DNA from 2 places in the Streptomyces spectabilis genome. Region 1 is predicted to be linked to the other one. Evidence: riboswitches for the same ligand, from Rfam matches in the RefSeq annotation. Region 1 holds a riboswitch; the other holds the start of a gene.
What was found. Region 1 has a riboswitch for S-adenosylmethionine ahead of thrC (threonine synthase). Riboswitches for the same ligand answer to the same signal wherever they lie in the genome.
Positions count from the first base shown of each region.

Region 1 (7,212 bases):
TCGACGCGAAGGCGGCGGCGGAGGAGAACGCGAGCTAGCGTGGGCCGGGTGAACGGTGTGCCTGAGGCGGAGCCTCCCGTGCCCGAGCCCTCCGAGGCCGAGGGCGGCCTGTCCGCGCGGGCCCGCGCCGTGCTCGCCCTGGAGCGGCGGGGCTGGAGCAGTCCCGGCGCCAAGGAGCGGGCCATACGCGAAGAGCTGGGCCTCGCCCCGGTCCGCTACTACCAGCTCCTCAACGCCCTGCTCGACGACGAGCGCGCCCTCGCCCACGACCCGGTCACCGTGAACCGCCTGCGCCGGGTACGCGACGCGCGCCGCGCCGAGCGCTGACGCTAGGGTCGTGGCCATGGGTGACGACCGCACGCACTCCCCGTCCGAGCTGTCACAGCCGTCAGGGCTGCCCGAGCCGCTGACCCCCGCGGGCCGCGACGGCCTCGCCGCGATCCTGGCCCGGCCCGAACGCGCCGTGATCGCCCTGGACTTCGACGGCACGCTCGCGCGGATCGTGCCGGACCCCGAACTGGCCCGGGCGCACCCGGACGCCGTGCCCGCGCTCGCCGCGCTCGCCCCGAAGGTCCGCTCCGTCGCGGTCGTCACCGGCCGCCCCGCGGGCGTGGCCGTCCGCCACGGCGGGTTCGCGGGCGTCCCCGGCCTGGAGCACCTCGTCGTGCTCGGGCACTACGGCGCGGAGCGCTGGGACGCCCGCACCGGCACCGTGCGCGCGGCCGAGCCGCACCCCGGCGTCGCCGCCGTCCGGGCCGAGCTGCCCGGCTTCCTCGACGGCATCGGGGCCTGGCGGGGCTCCTGGATCGAGGAGAAGGGGCGCGCCGTCGCGGTGCACACGCGCCGGGCCGAGGACCCCCAGGCCGCCTTCGACGCGCTGCGCGGCCCCCTCGGGGAGCTCGCCGCGCGCCACGGACTGATCGTCGAGCCCGGCCGCATGGTCCTGGAACTGCGGCCGCCCGGCGTGGACAAGGGCGTGGCGCTCACCGAGTACCTGCGCGAAGCGGGCGCCGACGCGGTCCTCTACGCCGGGGACGACCTCGGAGACCTGCCCGCCTTCGCCGCCGTGGACAAGCTGCGGGCGGACGGCGAGGTGCGGGGCCTGCTCGTGTGCAGCGGCAGCGCGGAGGTCACGGACCTTGCGTCCCGCGCCGACCTGGTGGTCGAAGGACCGGCGGGCGTGGTCGCCCTCCTGGCCGGTCTTGCGGCGGGCGTCGCATAGGCCCGGAGGTCACGCCTCCAGGGCCGCGAGCTGGTCCAGGAACCAGCGCGCCGGCGGCAGGGCCGTGGCCGCGACGGCCAGGCGCTTGGTCCGCTCGGCCCGCTCCGCCGCGGGCAGCAGGAGCGCCTCGTGCAGCGCGGCGGCCGTCCCCGTCACGTCGTACGGATTCACCCCGATCGCGTCCTCGCCCAGCTCCTCGTACGCCCCGGCCTCCCGGGACAGGACGAGCGCGCAGCCCTCGTCGGAGACGACCGGGACCTCCTTGGCGACCAGGTTCATGCCGTCCCGGATGGGGTTGACCAGGGCCACGTCGGCGAGCCTGTACGCGGCGAGGGAGCGCGCGAAGTCGTCCTTGACGTGCAGCACCACCGGCGTCCAACCGGCCGTCCCGAAGCGGGCGTTGATGGCGTCGGCGACGCGCGAGACCTCCGCGGTGTAGTCGCGGTAGACGGCGAGGTCCTGCCGCGAGGGGTAGGCGAACGCGACGTGCACCACCCGCTCGTGCCACTCGGGGTGCTCGTCGAGAAGGAGCTCGTACGCCCGTAGGCCGCGGACGATGTTCTTCGACAGCTCGGTGCGGTCCACGCGGACGATGACCTGACGGCCGGGACCCACCTGCTCGCGCAGCGCCGCGAGCCGCTCCTCGACGTCCGCGCGCCGCGACCGCTCCCGCAGGAAGTCCGCGTCCGCGCCGAGCCCGTGCACCCCCACGCGCGTCCCCGACGTGCCGCCGAGCAGCCGCACACAGCACTCCGTGAACGCGTCCGCCCACCGCCCGGTGAGGAAGCCGAGCCGGTCCGCTCCCAGCATGCCGCGCAGAAGCTGCTCGGCGACGTCGTCGGGCAGCATCCGGAAGTAGTCCACGGGCGCCCACGGGGTGTGCGAGAAGTGCCCGATCCGCAGATCGCCGCGGAGCTCGCGGAGCATCCCGGGCACAAGGGCGAGGTGGTAGTCCTGCACGAGGACCGTCGCGCCGGGCGCCGCGCTGTCGGCGAGCGCCTGCGCGAAGGCCTGGTTGTACTGCTCGTAGGCGGCCCACTGGGTGCGGAACTCGGGGCCGAACTCCGGCTCCAGAGGCGTCTGGTACAGCATGTGGTGCACGAACCACAGCACCGAGTTCGCGATGCCGTTGTACGCCGCCGCGTGGGTCTTCGCGTCGATGTCGAGCATGCGCACGCCCGGCTCGGAGACCCCGCGCCGCACCGCCTCGCGGTCGCCGTCGCCGAGCGCGGAGCACACCCACAGCGCGTCCGCCTCGTCCCCGATGGCGCTGAGCCCGGACACGAGCCCGCCGCCCCCGCGCGCGGCGGTCAGCTCGCCGTCGTCCCCGACGGCGTACGAGACGGGGCCGCGGTTGGACGCGACGAGGACCCGGGCGGCGGCGTGAACGGAGACCATGTTGGCGAACCTAGCCCGCCCTGGATCCGCGTAAACGCGCATCCGTGCGAGTGGCCCCTCACTTGGCGAAGTAGCGCCCCAAAGGGGCGCGGGGAACTGCGCGACCAGCCAGTGACGGCCCGCAGACGAAACCCAGCGAACCGCCGGTCAGGCCACGCGCCGCTTCGCGTACTCGTCGATCTCCACCATCGGCGGCCGCTCCTCCGTGTCCACCGGGTACGTACGCGGCTCGAAGCCGGACGCCCCCCGCACGAACTGCGTCAGCTCGGGCCGCACGAGGTGCCCGCGGGCGAGCCGCAGCTGCGCCGTGCGGTAGATCGACGCGGCCATCCGGCCGAGCGCCTGCCCGTCCTGGTGCCGGTGCCTGCGCACCCCGACGTCGACCTGCGCGAGCGCGTCCAGACCGACGGTGTGCAGGGCGTCCACGAGCAGCCCGAGCTCCACGCCGTACCCGACCGGGAACGGCAGGCGTTCCAGGAGCGACCTGCGGGCCGCGTACTCGCCGCCGAGGGGCTGTACGAAGCCCGCGAGCTGGGGCCAGTGCATGTTGAGCAGGGGCCGCGCCATCAGCTCGGTGACCCGGCCGCCCTGGCCCGCCGTGGCGCTCGACGCGTCGCCGGGGTCGCCCGGGCCGTCCATCACCGTCATCGGGCGGTCGTACATCGCCTTCACGAAGTGCACGTCCGGCTCGGTGAGCAGCGGGCCCACGATGCCGGTCACGAAGTCGGCCGAGAACTCCTTCAGGTCGGCGTCCACGAACGCGATCACGTCACCGTGCGTCACCAGGAGCGACCGCCACAGGACCTCGCCCTTGCCGGGCACCGCCGGGACGCGCGGCAGGACGTCGTCCCGGCGCACGACCCGGGCGCCCGCGGCGCGCGCCACCTCCGCGGTGCGATCCCGCGAGCCGGAGTCCACCACCACGAGCTCGTCGACCAGGGGGACCTTCTCGATCAGCTCGCGGCGGATCTCCGCGACGATCTCCCCGACCGTCCGCTCCTCGTCGAGCGCGGGCAGCACGACGCTCACCGTGGTGCCCGAGGCCCGCTTCGCGGCCGTGAGACGGTCCAGCGGGCGGTCGGTCACGGACCAGGAACGCCTGCTCAGCCAGCGCTCGACCTCTTCCAGCACGCGGGTTCCTCCCGTTGGTGGCCTCATGTGATCCATCTCGCGGTTCGGACGACTATCTCAACTGTCCTGGCCGTCGGTTACAGTCTTGAACAAGGCCGGTGACCATCGCATGTCGGGGGTCGCCGCCCGCACGCGTGCCACTGGCACCCTGCGTACAACAACCGAATACCGCTCATCCAGAGGGGCAGAGGGATACGGCCCGTTGAAGCCCCGGCAACCCTCCAGCCGGTCTCGTAGCGCCACAGGCGCACCGCGAGGCTCCCGGCTCGGGAAGGTGCCAATTCCGTCTCGTGGCGAGATGCGCCGCGAGGAAGATGAGGAGAAAGGGCCTCGCCTCCATGGCTGTGCAGACTGTCGACACCACCTCCCCCACGGGCACCGCGGTCGACCTGGGACCCGCGTCGGGTCTCTCCTGCCGCGAGTGCGGCACCGTCTTCCCGCTCGGTCCGATCTTCGCCTGTGCCGAGTGTTTCGGTCCGCTCGAAGTCGCGTACGACCTGCCGCTCGGCGACCCCGAGGCGCTCCGGGCGAAGATCGAGTCCGGCCCGGCCAACATCTGGCGGTACGCCCCGCTGCTGCCCGTCCCCGCCGACGTCGCCGACAAGCCGAACCTCAACCCCGGCTGGACCAAGCTCGTCAAGGCCGACAACCTGGCCCGTGAACTGGGCGTCGACCAGGGCAAGTTGTTCGTCAAGGACGACTCCGGCAACCCCACGCACTCCTTCAAGGACCGTGTCGTCGCGCAGGCCCTGGAAGCCGCGCGCGCCTTCGGCTTCACCACGCTCTCCTGCTCCTCCACGGGCAACCTCGCCGGGGCCGTCGGCGCCGCCGCCGCCCGCGCGGGCTTCCGCTCCTGCGTGTTCATCCCGCACGACCTGGAGCAGGGCAAGGTCGTCATGGCCGCGGTCTACGGCGGCGAGCTCGTCGGCATCGAGGGCAACTACGACGACGTGAACCGCTTCTGCTCCGAGCTCATCGGCGACCCGCTCGGCGAGGGCTGGGGCTTCGTCAACGTGAACCTGCGGCCGTACTACGGCGAGGGCTCCAAGACCCTCGCGTACGAGATCTGCGAGCAGCTCGGCTGGGAGCTGCCGGACCAGCTGGTGATCCCGATCGCCTCGGGTTCGCAGCTCACGAAGATCGACAAGGGTCTGAAGGAACTCATCGAGCTGGGCCTCGTCGCGGACAAGCCGTACAAGATCTTCGGCGCCCAGGCGGAGGGCTGCTCGCCGGTCTCCGCCGCCTTCAAGGCGGGCCAGGACGTCGTCCGCCCGCAGAAGCCGAACACCATCGCCAAGTCGCTCGCGATCGGCAACCCGGCCGACGGTCCGTACGTCCTCGACATCGCCCGGCGCACGGGCGGCGCGGTGGAGGACGTGAACGACGAGCAGGTCGTCGACGCGATCAAGCTCCTTGCGCGCACGGAGGGCATCTTCGCGGAGACCGCGGGTGGCGTGACCGTCGGGGTCACGCGCAAGCTGATCGAGGAGGGGCTCCTCGACACCTCCCTGACCACGGTCGTCCTCAACACGGGCGACGGCCTCAAGACCCTCGACGCGGTCGCCGCGACGTCTCAGGCGACCGCGACCATCCGGCCGAGCCTGGAGGCGTTCCGCTCCGCGGGGCTTGCGGGTTAGCGCCCCGGGGCTCGCTGTCCGTTCTCCGTCTGCGGGCCGGTCGTGGCTGGCCGCGCCCACGCGGCGGAGCCGCACATTCGATACAGTCCTGCGCCCCTGAAGGGGCACCCCGATCCACCGAGGTGAAGAGTATGAGCGTCAACGTTCGCATCCCGACCATCCTTCGTACGTACACCGGGGGGAAGGCCGAGGTGAGCGCCGAGGGGGCCACCCTCGCCGAGGTAATCGCCGACCTGGAGAAGAACCACACCGGCATCGGCGCCCGCGTCCTGGACGACCAGGGCAAGCTGCGCCGCTTCGTGAACGTGTACGTCAACGACGACGACGTGCGCTTCGAGCAGGGCCTGGAGACGGCGACGCCCGACGGCGCGGGCGTCTCGATCATTCCGGCGGTCGCCGGCGGCTGATCCGCCGCGCCCGCGGAGCCGTTTCGTATACAACGGCTCTTGTTTCTACGCAGAGTTACCTCGATTGCCCCCTCCGCAAGAGAAGCGGAGGGGGCAATTCTGCATGGTTGAGCGCGGTACAGTTGGGAATACAGCTCCGCTTTTGGCGTCGAGTGGCGTCAGCCGCCCGGATGAAGTCGGCCTCGGAGCCGACAAGAAGTAGCCAAAGTGCCCTGCCTATTTGAGCCGAACGTGGCTTTTGTCTGGCCCGACTTGCCCTGAACAACGGTGAATTCTCCGGATATCGGCGATCGGTCGTGCCCAGAATTCTCGTCCGATTGACCTGTTGCAGACGGCAGTTGGGCAGATACATTCAGCCGCGGTCGACGCGTTCCGGCGCACACCCCCAACCCATGGGGGGTGAGGTCTGACCCGGGTCCGCGAAGTGCGGGTCTGCGCAAGGGCCAGTAATAGGGGAGTTAGGCATGGCTCAGGGCACCGTCAAGTGGTTCAACGCGGAGAAGGGATACGGCTTCATCGCGGTCGACGGTGGTGCGGATGTTTTCGTCCACTACAGCGCGATTCAGATGGACGGCTACCGCACCCTTGAAGAAGGTCAGCGGGTCGAGTTCGAGATCTCGCAGGGCCAGAAGGGTCCGCAGGCGGACATGGTCAAGCTCGCCGTCTGATCGGCTTGGCGCGATCGGCCACCAGCGACGCGTGGGCCCGCCTCCCGGTTCGGGAGGCGGGCCCTTCTGCGCTCCCGCCCCGCTCCGCCGGGGCCCGGCCCCCCTTGCCGGGGGCTTTCCGCTTCCGCTTGCCGTCTTCCGGGTGCCGCTTGTCGCCCATGGCGCCGGCTGTCGCCCATGGCGCCGGCGCTGCCGCGCCGGGTGTTTCCCGCCCACCCGCCCCTTTGGTCGGCGGTGCGCTGTGCGGGCAGGGAAGGGCCGCCACCCGCGCGGCGAAACCGCCTGGCCATGGGCGGGTGGGTGGGAGAGATCCGGCGCGCCAGCGCCGGCGTCGTGGGCGACGGCCCGCAGCCGGGGCACGGGCGGGCGGTAGCGGCGGCGTTGGGGGCGATGGCCTGCGGCCGGGGGCGGGCGGTGGTGGCGGCGCTGAGGGGGACGGCCCGCAGATGGGAGGCGGGCGGGCGGTGGTGGCGGCGCTGTGGGGGAGCCCGCAGTCGAGGGGCGAGCGGCAGTCGGGCTGGGGTAGCCGGACCGCGGACTGTGGGGGCGACCTTGCACTCGGAGGGGGCGAGTGCTAATCATTGGCGTTAGCACTCTACGAGTGAGAGTGACAGAACTTGGATCGGGCCGGTGAGGTCCGCAGGCCGGGTGGGGCAAGGAACCACAAGGACTGCAGGCCGTCCGTCGCGGGCACCAGTGCGGTCCGGATTTTCCACCCCTGTCCGGGAGGACCACTTCACATGGCCAAG
Region 1 is NZ_CP023690.1:4,590,998-4,598,209, reverse strand. Features, by position in the region: gene CP982_RS19885 (extracellular solute-binding protein) at 1-38, shown strand, start outside; gene CP982_RS19880 (DUF3263 domain-containing protein) at 79-327, shown strand; gene otsB (trehalose-phosphatase) at 344-1,222, shown strand; gene CP982_RS19870 (alpha,alpha-trehalose-phosphate synthase (UDP-forming)) at 1,232-2,620, opposite strand; gene CP982_RS19865 (glucosyl-3-phosphoglycerate synthase) at 2,768-3,751, opposite strand; SAM riboswitch class I at 3,921-4,072, shown strand; gene thrC (threonine synthase) at 4,066-5,388, shown strand; gene CP982_RS19855 (MoaD/ThiS family protein) at 5,520-5,795, shown strand; gene CP982_RS19850 (cold-shock protein) at 6,260-6,463, shown strand; gene groL (chaperonin GroEL) at 7,204-7,212, shown strand, end outside.

Region 2 (7,212 bases), 1.7 Mb from region 1:
GCGACGATGGCGATGGGCGTGGCGCTCGCCGAGTCGGGCGCCGCGAAGTGGCTGGTGACGGGCCTTCCCGTCGACGTGCCGCCCTGGCTCTTCCTCGCCGTCGTCATCACGGTCAGCACGGCGGCCCATCTGGTCCTGCAGTCCCGCTCGGCCCGTTCGTCGGTGCTCGTGCCGCTGGTCGTGGCCGCCGCCGTGGGCGCGGGTGTGAACCCGGTCGCCGCGGCCCTCGCGTCCACGGCCGCCGCGGGCTTCTGCCACACCCTGCCCGCCTCGGCGAAGCCGGTGACCCTGTTCGCCGACATCCCCGGCACCCCCACCTACACCCCGCGTGACCTGCTGCGGCTCTCCGCCGTCCTGGCCCCGCTCACGGCCGCGCTCGTCCTGCTGTTCGCCCTCGCGGTGTGGCCGCTGCTCGGCGTGCCCGTCAGCCGCTGAGCCCGCCCCCCGCCCTCAAGGAGTACGCCCCATGCCGACCACGTCCCCCGCGCCGTCCTCGATCCGCCGTGTCGCCGTCGCCCCCAGCGGCTTCAAGGAATCCCTGTCCGCCCAGTCCGCCGCCGAGGCCATCGCGCAGGGCGTCCGGCGCGTCCTGCCCGCCGCCGAGGTCGATCTGATCCCGCTCGTGGACGGCGGCGAGGGCACCGCGCAGGGCCTCGCCGCGGCCACCGGCGGGCGGCTCGTCGCCCTGCCCGCCACCGGCCCGGTCGGCGAGCGCATCGGCACCCACTTCGCCCTCCTCGACTCGGGCACCGCCGTGGTGGAGATGGCGGCGGCCGCGGGCCTGCGCCTGGTGCCGCGCGAGCTGCGCGACCCCGGCGCCACCACGACGTACGGCGTGGGCGAGCTGATCCGCGCCGCGCTCGACACCGGTGCCCGGCGCATCCTGGTGGGCTGCGGCGACTCGGGCACGTCGGACGGCGGCGCGGGCGCGCTCCAGGCCCTCGGCGTCCGCCTCCTGGACGCGGACGGCTGGGAACTGCCGCGCGGCGGCCGGGAGCTGCCGCGCCTGCACCACGTCGACGCCTCCCGCGCCGACCCGCGGCTCGCGGAGGCCGAGCTGCTCGTCGCCTGCAACCAGCACAACGTCCTGTGCGGCGAGCAGGGCGTGGCCCGCGTCTTCGGCCCGCAGAAGGGCGCGACCCCGGCCCAGGTCGAGGAGCTCGCCGCGGGCCTGGAGCGCTGGGCGTACGTCCTCACCCGCGATCTGAAGGTGACCACCGACCTGTTCCACGGCCCCGGCACCGGCGCCTCCGGCGGCCTCGGCGCGGGTCTCGCCGCGCTCGGCGCCCGGCTGCTTCCCCGCTTCGACGTCCTGCTCGACCACCTCGACCTGGACGCCCGCCTGGCCCGCGCCGACCTCGTCGTCACCGCGGAGGGCGCCCTCGACCGGCAGACGCCGCGCGGCAAGGTCCCGGCCGAAGTGGCCCGCCGCGCCAAGCTGTTCGACCGCCCGGTGCTCGCCCTCGCGGGCACCATCGGCGACGGGGCGCACCTGGTGCGGGCCGCGGGCGTGGACGCCTACAGCTCGATCCTGCCCGCCCCGGTGACGCTCACGGAGGCGCTCGGCCGGGGGGCCGAGTTCCTCACCGACGCCACCGAGCGGGCCCTGCGGATGATCGTGCTCGGCTCACGCCTTCCGGGTCAGGCGGCCGTCGCCTCGCTGTCGGTGTCGGGCACGCAGCGCCCGTCCTCGGTGCGGTAGCTCCACCGCGCGCCGTCGCTCACCAGCTCCTTGACGGCCCGTACGAACCGCTCGACGTGCTCGTCCGGGGTGCCCGCGCCGAAGCTCACGCGGATCGCGTTCAGCGACCGCTCGCCGGGCGCGGCCTCCGGGGCGCCGCACTCGCCGGGCTCGTCGGGCGCGCTGCCGAGGAGCGTGCGCACCAGCGGGTGCGCGCAGAACAGGCCGTCGCGCACACCGATGCCGTACTCGGCGGAGAGCGCGGCGGCGAAGTGCGAGCTGTTCCAGCCGTCGACCACGAAGGAGATGACCCCGACGCGGGGCGCGTCGTCGCCGAACAGCGAGAGCACCCGCACCTCGGGGACCTCGGCGAGCCCCTCGCGCACCGTCCGGATCAGCTGCCGCTCGCGCGCGACCAGGGCGTCGAACCCGGCCTCGGTCAGGGCCTTGCAGGCGGCGGCGATGGAGTAGGCCCCGATCACGTTCGGCGAGCCGGCCTCGTGCCGGGCGGCGGTGTCGTGCCACTCGACGTCCACTCCCCCGTCGGTGCGCCGCGTCACCGTGCGCGAGGCGCCGCCGCCGGCGAGGTAGGGCTCGGCGGCACGCAGCCAGTCGGCTCGCCCCGCGAGCACCCCGGAGCCGAAGGGCGCGTACAGCTTGTGCCCGGAGAAGGCGACCCAGTCGACGTCCAACTCCGCGATGTCCAGGGGGTGGTGGGGCGCGAGCTGCGCGGCGTCGAGGACGATCCGGGCGCCGTGCGCGTGCGCGGCGGCGGCCAGCTCCCGCACCGGCCACAGCTCACCGGTGACGTTCGAGGCGCCGGTCACGCACACCAGGGCGGGCCCGTAGGGGTCCCGGTCGGCGAGCGCGCGCTCCAGGTTCCGCACCGCGTCGCCGGGCGTACGGGGGGCGTTGAGGTACGTGACGCGCGCGTCGCGCCACGGAAGCAGCGAGGCGTGGTGCTCGGTCTCGAAGACGAAGACCTGGCAGTCGGCGGGCAGGGCGGCGGCGAGCAGGTTCAGCGAGTCCGTGGTGGACCGGGTGAAGACCACCTGATCGCCCTCGCGGCACCCGAGGAACTCGGCCACCGTCCTGCGGGCGTTCTCGAACAGGTCGGTCGAGAGCTGGGACAGGTATCCGGCGCCGCGGTGCACGCTGCCGTAGTACGGCGCGTACGCGGCCACGTCGTCCCACACCCGCTGCAGCGCCGGGGCGCTCGCCGCGTAGTCGAGCGCCGCGTACGTCACCTCGCCGCCGGTGACGAGGGGCACGGTCACGTCACGGCCGAGCACGGGCAGCGGCTCGGCGCAGCAGGGGTCGGCGGACTCGGCGGCAGCGGCGGCGGTGGCGGTGGCAGCGGTGGAGGCAGGCATGGCGAACTCCCGTAAGAGGCAGGCGAGATCACTGTGCGGACAGCGGTCGACGCGACCGGTCAACGGCACAGGAGAAGTGATGAGGAGATAGGAGATGAGGGGCCTTCGGCCCTATCGCATTCGCTGGCTCACGAGACTGCTCCCTCGACGACCAGGACCCCTGGTGACGCGAGGGGTCCGCGCTTGCGGTGAACCTTGCTGTTCACCGCCTGGTCTTCACCCGGGGCACCCCGCCACGGACGGAGGGTTGCCGGACAGCGGGCCGGGGCCGTAGTCGCTGTCACTCATGACCTGCGCAGCATCTTGCCACACGATCTTCAACGCGCAACACCGCAGTCCAGGATCCGGACTGCGGTGTGCGCCACACCCTGCTCGCGGTCAGCGGTTGCTGGCCGTCACCCAGCGCGCGAGGGCGGCCCGCGCGGCGCCCGAGTCGATCGAGTCGGCCGCCTTCGCCATGCCCGCGCGGATCCGCTCCGCGAGCGGGCCCTCGCCGGGCTCCAGGGCGACGAGCGCGGCCGCCGCGTTCAGCAGCACCGCGTCCCGCACGGGGCCTCTCTCGCCGTCCAGGAGCCGCCGCGCGACCTCCGCGTTGTACGAGGCGTCGGCGCCCCGGAGCGCCTCGACGGGCACCACGTCGATGCCGACGTCGCGCGGGTCGAAGGCCTCCTCGCGGACGCCGCCGTCGCGGACCACCCACACCCGGGACGTGGCCGTGGTGGTGAGCTCGTCCAGGCCGTCGTCGCCGCGGAAGACCAGGGCGGAGGAACCGCGCTCGGCGAGCACGCCCGCGAGGATCGGCGCCATCCGCGCGTCCGCGACCCCGGTGGCCTGGGCCCGGACCTTCGCCGGGTTGGTCAGCGGGCCGAGGAAGTTGAACGTGGTGCGGATGCCCAGCTCGCGCCGCGCGGGCGCCACGTGCCGCAGCGCCGGGTGGAACTTCACCGCGAAGCAGAAGGTGATCCCGGCCTCCTCCGCGACCTCGCGCACCCGCTGCGGCGTCAGCTCCAGATTGACGCCGAGCTTCTCCAGGACGTCGGAGGCGCCGGACGCGCTGGACGCCGCCCGGTTGCCGTGCTTGACGACCTTCGCGCCCGTCCCGGCGACCACGATCGCGGACATGGTGGAGATGTTGACGGTCTTGGCGCCGTCGCCGCCGGTGCCGACGATGTCGACGCTCGGGCCCGGCACGTCGATGACGTGCGCGTGCGCGTACATGGCGCGGACGAGACCGGAGATCTCCTCGACGGTCTCCCCCTTGGCGCGCAGCGCGACGGCGAAGCCCGCGATCTGCGCGTCGGTCGCCTCGCCGCGCATGATGCGGTCCATCGCCCAGGCCGTGTCGTCGGCGCTCTGGTCGCGGCCGTCGAGCAGGCCGTTCAGCACGTCGGGCCAGGAACGGGCCGCCGCGGTGTCGCCTCCTGCGGGGGTCACAGCGCTCATGGCCGCTCCTGAGTTCATCGAGGGATCCGTCCCCACCTCTGGGGGTGACCCCACCCTATCCAGCCCGCGGACGGCGAAGAGCCCCGTCCAGGTGCTGGACGGGGCTCTTGCCGTGGCGACCGTAACGGTCCGGAACCTAAGGGATCAGTGGTGACCGTGGCCGCTCGTGATCTCCTTGTACTCGTCGACCGTCGGCTTCGGGATCTGGCCGTCCTCGCCGTACATGCCCTTGGACAGCTTCGCCCGCAGCTTCTGCGAGCCCGTCACCTTGCGCTCGACGCCGTTCTCGTCGACCGTCGCGCCGATCTCGAGCGGCTTGTACTGCTCGTGCGCGGTGAGGGTGTGCAGCTGGTCCTGGTCGAGCGGCTCGTGCACCTCGATGAACTCACCGTGCGGCAGGCGCTTGATGATGCCGGACTCGCGTCCGTGCAGCACCTTGTCCTTGTCGCGGCGCTGGAGGCCCAGGCAGATCCGCTTGGTGACGACGAACGCGATGACCGGTCCGACGAAGAAGAAGATCCGGACGAACCAGGTGATCGAGTTGATCGACAGGTGGAAGTGCGTGGCCCACAGGTCGTTTCCACCACCGACCAGCATGATCATGTACGCGGTGATCCAGGCGACGCCGAACGCGGTCCGCGTCGGGGCGTTGCGCGGGCGGTCCAGGATGTGGTGCTCGCGCTTGTCGCCGGTGACCCAGGACTCGATGAACGGGTAGACGGCGATGGCCGCGAGGACCAGCGGGAAGATCACCAGCGGGATGAACACGCCCAGGACCAGCGTGTGGCCCCAGAGGTTGATCTCCCAGCCCGGCATGACACGGATCAGACCCTCGGCGAAGCCCATGTACCAGTCGGGCTGGGCGCCGGTGGACACCTGGTCCGGTCGGTACGGGCCGATCGCCCAGATCGGGTTGATCGAGGCGATCGCCGCGACGGCCGCGATGACACCGAAGACCAGGAAGAAGAAGCCTCCGGCCTTGGCCATGTAGACCGGGAGCAGCGGCATGCCGACGACGTTCTTGTTGGTCTTGCCGGGACCCGCGAACTGCGTGTGCTTGTGGTAGAAGACCAGGATCAGGTGCGCCACCACGAGGCCGAGCATGATGCCCGGCAGCAGCAGGATGTGGACCGAGTAGAAGCGGGCCACGAAGTCGCCGCCGGGGAACTCGCCGCCGAACAGGAACATCGACAGGTACGTACCGACGATCGGCACGGACAGGACCGCGCCCTGCATGAAGCGGACACCGGTGCCGGAGAGCAGGTCGTCGGGGAGCGAGTAACCGGTGAAGCCGGTGAACATGCCGAGGACGAACAGCAGGAAGCCGAACAGCCAGTTGACCTCACGCGGCTTGCGGAAGGCGCCGGTGAAGAACACGCGCATCATGTGCACGAACATGCCGGCGAGGAAGATCAGCGCCGCCCAGTGGTGGATCTGCCGGATGAGCAGACCACCGCGCACATCGAAGGAGATGTGCATGGTCGAGTTGAACGCCTCGGACATCAGCTGGCCCTGCAGGGGCACGTAGCTGCCGTGGTACTCCACCTCGTTCATCGACGGGTGGAAGAACAGCGTCAGATACACACCCGTGAGGATGATGATGATGAAGCTGTAGAGGCAGATCTCACCGAGCATGAAGGACCAGTGGTCCGGGAAGATCTTGCGCATGTTGGCCTTGGCCAGGGAGTAGATCCCCAGGCGGCCGTCGGCCCAGTCCGCGACCCGCTCGCCGGCGGGTGCTTTCTTGCGTGAGTCGGCCGCGGGGGCGGCCGTCGCCGTGGTGTTCTCGGTGCTCATCCGCGCTCCCAGAAGGCAGGACCGACGGGCTCTTCGAAGTCGCCGTGCGCCTCGAGGTAGCCCTCCTCGTTCACGCCGATCTTCAGCTGCGGAAGGGCGTGACCGGCGGGGCCGAAGATGACTCGGGCGCCGTCGGAGAGGTCGAAGGTGGACTGGTGGCACGGGCAGAGGACGTGGTGCGTCTGCTGCTCGTACAGGGAGATCGGGCAGCCCACGTGGGTGCAGATCTTGGAGTACGCGACGATGCCCTCGTGCGACCACGCCAGCTCGCGCTTGTCCTTGATGTCGGCCGGCTGGAGCCGGACGATCATCAGGGCGGCCTTGGCGATCTGGGTCTGGAAGTCGTGGTCGTGCTCCTCCAGGCCTTCCGGCTTGGCGAAGGTCAGCGAACCGACGGCCACGTCCGAGGGACGCAGCGGCTCGTTCGTGTTCATGTTCACGAGCAGCTTGCCCTTGGACCACAGGGTGTGCCGCAGCTTGTCCTCCGGCAGCGGACCGAGGTCACGCAGCAGGACGACGCCGGACAGCGGAACCAGGGTCAGCGCGCCGAACATGGTGTTGCGGATCAGCTTGCGCCGGCCGAGCTGGGACTCCTTCGCGCCCTGCGCGAAGTCCGCCATGACCTTGGCCTTGACGTCCGGCTCGGCCTCGATCGCGTGCCGCTCGTCGGCGACCTCTTCGTCGGACATCAGGGTGCGGGCCCAGTGGACCGCGCCCGCGCCGATGCAGAACAGCGCCACGCCGAGGGTCATGCCGAGCGCGAAGTTCAGCGCGCTGATGTGCCCGATCGGCCAGATGTAGACGTTCTTGTCGACCGGGAACGCCACGTACGAGGCGATGAAGCCGACGGTCGCCAGCATCGAGATGGTGAAGAGCATCGCGACCGTGCGCTCGGAGCGCCGGGCGGCCTTCTCGTCG
Region 2 is NZ_CP023690.1:2,896,525-2,903,736, forward strand. Features, by position in the region: gene CP982_RS12510 (SLC13 family permease) at 1-435, shown strand, start outside; gene CP982_RS12515 (glycerate kinase family protein) at 467-1,702, shown strand; gene CP982_RS12520 (aminotransferase class V-fold PLP-dependent enzyme) at 1,642-3,054, opposite strand; SAM riboswitch class IV at 3,229-3,346, opposite strand; gene trpD (anthranilate phosphoribosyltransferase) at 3,433-4,497, opposite strand; gene qcrB (cytochrome bc1 complex cytochrome b subunit) at 4,642-6,294, opposite strand; gene qcrA (cytochrome bc1 complex Rieske iron-sulfur subunit) at 6,291-7,212, opposite strand, start outside.
Region 2: another riboswitch for S-adenosylmethionine. It lies ahead of CP982_RS12520 (aminotransferase class V-fold PLP-dependent enzyme); the one in region 1 lies ahead of thrC (threonine synthase).